DNA from 2 places in the Streptomyces sp. NPDC041713 genome. Region 2 is predicted to be linked to the other one. Evidence: riboswitches for the same ligand, from Rfam matches in the RefSeq annotation. Region 2 holds a riboswitch; the other holds the start of a gene.
What was found. Region 2 has a riboswitch for glycine ahead of gcvT (glycine cleavage system aminomethyltransferase GcvT). Riboswitches for the same ligand answer to the same signal wherever they lie in the genome.
Positions count from the first base shown of each region.

Region 1 (3,396 bases), on a different contig from region 2:
GTGCGCTGGTCGTCACCGTTGGCCCGGTGGTAGCCGCGGACGGCGAGCAGACCGGCCAGCTCACCCTGCGAGCCGGCGTTGGGCTGCAGGGAGACCTTGTCGTACCCGGTGACCTCGGCGAGGCGCTCCTCCAGCTCGCGGATGAGCGTGAGGTAGCCCTGCGCCTGCTGGGCAGGGGCGAAGGGGTGCAGCTGGCCGAACTCGGGCCAGGTGACCGGCTCCATCTCGGTGGTCGCGTTGAGCTTCATGGTGCAGGAGCCCAGCGGGATCATGCCGCGGTCGAGCGCGTAGTCGCGGTCGGCGAGCCTGCGCAGGTAGCGCAGCATCGCGGTCTCGGAGCGGTTCTGGTGGAAGACGGGGTGGGTGAGGTAGTCGTCCGCGCGCAGCAGGCCGTCGGGCAGCGTGTCCGCGACGGTGGCGTCGAGCGCGTCGACGTCGGCCTCGACCCCGAACGCGCCCCACACTGCGGCGAGTTGGGCCCGCGTGGTGGTCTCGTCACAGGCGAGGGAGACGTGGTCGGCGTCGACCAGGCGGATGTTCACGCCGCCTTCGCGGGCGGCCGCGACGAGCTCCTCCGCGCGGCCCTCGGCGCGCACGGTCAGGGTGTCGAAGTAGGCGCCATGCACGACTTCGACGCCGCCGGCCGTGAGCCCGGCCGCGAGCAGCGTCGCGTACCGGTGGGTGCGCCGGGCGATGGCCTTCAGGCCCTCGGGGCCGTGGTAGACGGCGTACATTCCGGCCATGACCGCGAGCAGCACCTGAGCGGTGCAGATGTTGCTGGTGGCCTTCTCGCGGCGGATGTGCTGCTCACGGGTCTGCAGCGCGAGCCGGTAGGCCTTGTTGCCGTCGGCGTCGACGGAGACGCCGACGAGGCGCCCGGGGAGGCTGCGCGCGAACTTCTCGCGCACCGCCATGTAACCGGCGTGCGGGCCGCCGAAGCCCATCGGCACACCGAAGCGCTGCGTCGTGCCGACGGCGATGTCGGCGCCCAGCTCGCCGGGAGAGGTGAGCAGCGTCAGGGCGAGCAGGTCGGCGGCGACGGTGACGACGGCGCCGATCTCGTGCGCCTGGTCGATGAGCGGCTTGATGTCCCGTACGGCACCGGAGGCGCCCGGGTACTGCACGAGGACGCCGACGACACCGCGCTCGGCGACCTCGGCGGGGATGCCGTCGCTCAGGTCGGCGACCACGATCTCGACGCCGGTGGGCTCGGCGCGGGTCTGGATGACGGCGATGGTCTGCGGCAGCGCGTCGGCGTCGACGACGAAGACGCCGTTCTTGACCTTGCCCATGCGCCGGGACAGCGCCATGGCCTCGGCGGCGGCGGTGCCCTCGTCGAGGAGCGAGGCCCCGGAGGTGGGCAGGCCGGTCAGCTCGGCGACCATGGTCTGGAAGTTGAGCAGCGCCTCCAGGCGGCCCTGCGAGATCTCCGGCTGGTACGGCGTGTACGCGGTGTACCAGGCGGGGTTCTCCATCACGTTCCGCAGGATGACGGGCGGCGTGAACGTGCCGTAGTACCCGAGTCCGATCATGGAGTCGAGGACCTGGTTGCGGTCGGCGAGGGAGCGCAGCTCGGCCAGCACCTCGGCCTCGGTGCGCGCGCCGGGCAGGTCCAGCGCCTCGGCGTTCTTGATCACATCCGGCACCGCGGCGGCCGTCAGCTCGTCGAGCGAGCCGTACCCGACCTGGGCGAGCATCTTGGCCCGCGCTTCCGCATCGGGCCCGATGTGCCGCTCCTCGAAGGGGATGCCCTGCTCGAGCGCGGAGAGCGGGATGCGATTGGTGGCAGTCATGGCGGAGGCCTCCTGGTCTGCACGACCTGCGAGGGGTACCACGGCGCGGGTACCCGGACGGCCTCCCCCTCTGTCATCTCAACCTGAGAGCTTCACAGTCCCGTCATGTCGACAGATCTGCTTTCACCGTCGGTGAGGAGGGGTTTCGAACGTGCCCGCCCGACGCCCGCCCTGCTTTCCAGAGTGACCTCGTCCGTGCGGTACTGGATGCCTGAGAGATTCCGGGGAGGATTTGCTCCTTCGGCGCCTCCGGGAACCGTGTTCCGGAGAGCTCTCCCGCACGGGGTCAACAGCCGAACGCCAGCCTACCAGCGAGGACCACGGCCGATCCCTCGAGTGGCCACCTGCCCCGAAGTGCTCTTTCGTAGTGACTACGAACGAATAAGGATGAGTTACGCCCGGTTTCGACAACCCGCGACCATCTGGAGGGCCCGTGCAGACCGACATCGATCCGCGCAATCTGATCGGCCGCAAGGCGTTCGACCGGAACGGGACGAAGATCGGCACGATCGACGAGGTCTACCTCGACGACGCCACCGGGGCCCCGGAGTGGGCCGCCATACGCACCGGCCTGTTCAGCCGCGACGCCTTCGTGCCGCTGGAGCCGAGCGAGCTGGGCGAGGACGGCACCGTACGGATCCCCTTCGACCACGACCTGATCAAGGACGCCCCGGACTTCGGGGTGGGCCGCCACCTCTCCCCCGAGCAGGAACTCCAGCTCTACCACCACTACGGCCTGGACACGACACCACCGCGGACGCCGCCTCCACCCGACCAGACCTTCGGCCGCATCGCGGGCACGGAATCCCCCTGACGCCATCCCCCTGACGCCGTCCTGATCCCGTCCTGATCCCTTCTGCCGGCGGCCTCAGCCCTCCCCCTGGTCCCCCACCTCCGCCCGAGCGACACCGGAGGCGTTCTCGAGCCCCTTTCCGGGCTCCGCCCCGGCCACCGCCCCCAGCGGCACCGCGGCGACCAGTGGCAGCGGCTCGGCGGGCACCAGATCCGGGTCGTCCGTCCGGAAGGTCTTCACCCGTCCCGGAGCCGAATACGGCGTCTCGAAGCGCACCGTCACCCGCCCGAGCCCGCTCCCCTGGACCCACCCGTGCCCGTACTCGCTGTGCCGTACGTCGATCCCAGCCACCCACCGCCGCTCACCGAGCGCCACCGACTCCTCGGCCACGACGTCACCGGCCCCGGCATCGCCGCCTTCGCCCCCGGAACCGCCCTCCACGCCCCCCTGCGCCGCTCCCGCCGCCTCGGCCGACTCGACCACGACGGCCTCCGCCCCGGCCGCCCGAGCAAGCGCCTCGGCGGCCTGAGCCTGCGCCTGGGCCTGGGCCTGGGCGAAGAGGTCCTCCTGCGTGTAGTCCGCGAGGCCTGAGACGCCGACACCGAGGAGCCGCACCCCTCCCGTGGTGTCCACGGACTCAAGGAGCCGCGCCGCGGCCTCCCGCACCACCCCGGGGTCGTCCGTGGGCCCGCGCAGCGTCTCGGAGCGCGTCAGCGTGGAGAAGTCGAACCGCCGTACCTTGAGCACGATGGTCCGCCCCGAGTGCCCCGCCGTCCGCAGCCGCTCCACACACCGGTCGGCGAGCCGCGC
Region 1 is NZ_JBVIZY010000013.1:9,655-13,050, reverse strand. It holds gene gcvP (aminomethyl-transferring glycine dehydrogenase) at 1-1,793, opposite strand, end outside; glycine riboswitch at 1,982-2,082, opposite strand; gene ACZ6CV_RS30610 (PRC-barrel domain-containing protein) at 2,227-2,607, shown strand; gene ACZ6CV_RS30605 (DNA polymerase IV) at 2,662-3,396, opposite strand, start outside.
Region 1: it holds a riboswitch for glycine, as region 2 does, so the genes downstream of both, gcvP (aminomethyl-transferring glycine dehydrogenase) here and gcvT (glycine cleavage system aminomethyltransferase GcvT) in region 2, are expected to answer to the same signal.

Region 2 (3,396 bases):
ACGTACGACACCTCGGGTCCCGTCGTACGGCGCCCGTGGCCCGGCCCGCCGCTTTCGGCCCCGGCGCGCCGCCCGGCCTCAGCCGACGCGCTGATAGAAGGGCCGCACCCGGGCCCGCAGCCAGTCCCCCACCGGGTCCTGCGCCACGTCGAGCAGCACGAGGTTCACCGCCCACGGGACCGGGGCCTGCCCGAGGGCGCGGCCGAGCGCCTCCATGGGCAGGTCGCGGGCGTTGCCCTCCCAGGTGGCGAGTTCGACGCCGACGAAGAGGGTCGGGTCGTCGGTCTCGACGTCCGCCAGGCAGCGGCGCGCGGTGAGCACGACCCCGCTCGCCTCGAACTCGCGGCCCGCGGCGGCCAGGAAGTCCACCGGCTCCTCCTGCCAGTCCGGTTCGTAGAGCCGCACGCGGCCGCCGGTGGCGGGGCCGTCCAGCGCGGAGCGGCCGGCCCTGCAGAGCTCGGCGACGGCGGCCGGCGGCAGCGGGGCGCCGACGGTGCCGTCCGGGTTGAGTGCGATGCCCAGCTGCGGGGGCAGGCCGCGGGCGAACTCCACGGCGGGCGCCACGGTGCACCCCATGCGGTCGGCGGCGGCGCCGAGCGCCTGGCGGAACTGCTGCTCGGAGGTGAAGACGGGGACGTACGCCTGGCCCTCGATCTCCAGCGTCGGCAGGTCGAGGGTGCCGCTGTCGGGACCGCCGCCGTTCGGCAGCGGGATCCATATCGCGCTGCGGCCGAGGACCTCCACGATCCGGCCGCCCGCCGATTCGGCGGCGCCGAGGGAGGCCGCGAGGACCTCCTCCAGCTCGTTGCCCGGCCAACCCGCGTACGGATGGGCTTGTGCCTGCGCCGGAAAGTCCATCTGTCCAACCCCTGCTCGCGACCGCTCTGCCTGCGGCTCGAACCCTAACGCCGGGCGGGTCGGCCGTCGAAGGCGATCCCCCGCAGGACCTGCGCCGCCGCCCGGTCCAGGAGCACCGCCGAGCCGCAGCCGCGCGGCAGGTCGCCGCGCTCGGCGGCGTCGACGAGCCGGCCGACCGTCCTGCGGTGGCGCGCGAAGGCGTACCGGGAGACGCCGCGGCCGCGCTCGCGCTGGCCCGCGAGCGCCGTGTCCACCGGCACGTCGAGCAGCAGCAGGTGCAGGACGGCGCCGCGCCGGCCCGCCTCGCGGGCGAGCCAGCGGCGCACCCACGGCTGGGTGCCGCAGTCGTGCACCACGACGCTCGCCCCGGAGCGCAGGTGGCGGCGCAGTCCCGCGTAGTGCGCGAGGCGGACCAGGGGGCGGTAGATCACGTACGGGAGGAGGCGGGGCATGCGGCCGGCCCAGCGGTCGCGGGTGTCCTGGGAGTCGATGCGCGGGCCGGTGACGGCCTGCCGCATGAGGGTCGACTTCCCGCCACCGGGCAGCCCGGAGACGACGACCAGGTCGCCCGCGCCGAAGGTGAGGCGGTGCGGGCTGTGGCCGGAGCGCCGGCGCAGGTCGCGGACGACGGCCACGGGGAGCGGGCCGCAGCTCTCCCGGGCCGGGGCGGCGACCTGCTTGGGCAGCGCCACCCCCGTGGTTGGAGCGAAGACGCCTGTCCTGCTGCGCACCGTGATCGGCCTCCCCATAGCGGTCACGTACTGCTTCCCCGTCAAGTGTAAAGAGAAGGTAATGCGGCACAACCGTGCGCGGGCCGCGCGATCCGCTGCCGGTCACGGGTCCCCCTGGACAGGGTCGCGTGCAATGATGAGCCCGCCAACTCCATACCGGCCGTTTGAATCCGCGCGGGAGAGTCTCCGGGACCAGCAGGTGCTGTGTCGTCCGGGGCGCCGAAGGAGCAAGTCCCTCCCTTGAATCTCTCAGGCCCCGTACCGCGCGGGCGAGGCACATCTGAAAAGCGGGCCGCCCCGGCGGTCCCACCCAAGGTGCAAGCCGTACGTCTCGGATGTCGAGACGCCTGCGGCGAACCTCTCAGGTTCCGATGACAGATGGGGAGGATCGACCTCGCCCGTCATGCCCTGGGAGTTCCCTTCATGAGCACTGCCCCCCGTCTGACCGCCCTCGACGCCGTACATCGCCTCCTCGGTGCGACCATGACCGATTTCGCGGGCTGGGACATGCCGCTGCGGTACGCCAGCGAGCGCGACGAGCACAACGCCGTGCGCACCAAGGCCGGCCTCTTCGACCTCTCCCACATGGGCGAGATCACCGTCACCGGCGCCGAGGCCGCCGACTTCCTGAACTTCGCGCTGGTCGGCAACATCGGCTCGGTCGGCGTCGGCCGCGCCCGCTACACCATGATCGTCGCCGAGGACGGCGGAATCCTGGACGACCTGATCGTCTACCGGCTCGGCGAGACCGAGTACATGGTGGTCGCCAACGCCTCCAACGCGCAGGTCGTGCTCGACGCGCTGACCGCCCGCGCCGACGGCTTCGACGCCGAGGTCCGCGACGACCGGGACGCGTACGCGCTGCTGGCCGTCCAGGGCCCGGAGTCCTCCGGCATCCTCAAGCAGCTCACCGACGCCGACCTGGACGGTCTGAAGTACTACGCGGGCCTGCCGGGCACCGTCGCGGGCGTGCCCGCCCTCATCGCCCGTACCGGCTACACCGGCGAGGACGGCTTCGAGCTCTTCGTCTCCCCCGGCGACGCGGAGAAGCTGTGGGGCGCGCTGCTCGATGCGGGCACCCCCGTCGGCCTGGTCCCGGCCGGCCTCTCCTGCCGGGACACGCTGCGCCTGGAGGCGGGCATGCCGCTGTACGGGCACGAGCTGACCGCCGGGCTGACGCCGTTCGACGCCGGACTCGGCCGGGTCGTGAAGTTCGAGAAGACCTCGCAGTCGGAGAGCTTCGTGGGCCGCGCCGCCCTCGCGGCCGCCGCCGAGCGCGCCGAGACCGCACCGCCGCGCAAGCTCGTGGGCCTGGTCGCCGAGGGCCGCCGGGTGCCGCGCGCCGGTTTCCCGGTGGTCGCCGACGGCAAGGTGATCGGCGAGGTCACCTCGGGCGCCCCGTCCCCGACGCTGGGCAAGCCGATCGCCATGGCGTACGTCGACGCCGAGCACGCCGCCCCGGGCACCCAGGGCGTCGGCGTGGACATCCGCGGCACCCACGAGCCGTACGAGGTCGTGGCCCTGCCGTTCTACAAGCGCCAGAAGTGACGCCCAGTGTGCGGCCCGGCGCCCCGGCGCCGGACGTGACCCCCCGCACACCGTCCCCGTTCCGCAGCACCCACCCGCGTACAGGAGAATTCAGGTCATGAGCAACCCCCAGCAGCTGCGTTACAGCAAGGAGCACGAGTGGCTGTCGGCCACCGAGGAGGGCGTGTCGACGGTCGGCATCACGGAGCACGCCGCGAACGCGCTCGGTGACGTCGTCTTCGTGCAGCTTCCGGAGGTCGGCTCCACGGTGACCGCGGGC
Region 2 is NZ_JBVIZY010000009.1:50,049-53,444, reverse strand. It holds gene ACZ6CV_RS25740 (enhanced serine sensitivity protein SseB) at 79-858, opposite strand; gene ACZ6CV_RS25735 (AAA family ATPase) at 903-1,607, opposite strand; glycine riboswitch at 1,755-1,863, shown strand; glycine riboswitch at 1,864-1,977, shown strand; gene gcvT (glycine cleavage system aminomethyltransferase GcvT) at 2,013-3,137, shown strand; gene gcvH (glycine cleavage system protein GcvH) at 3,235-3,396, shown strand, end outside.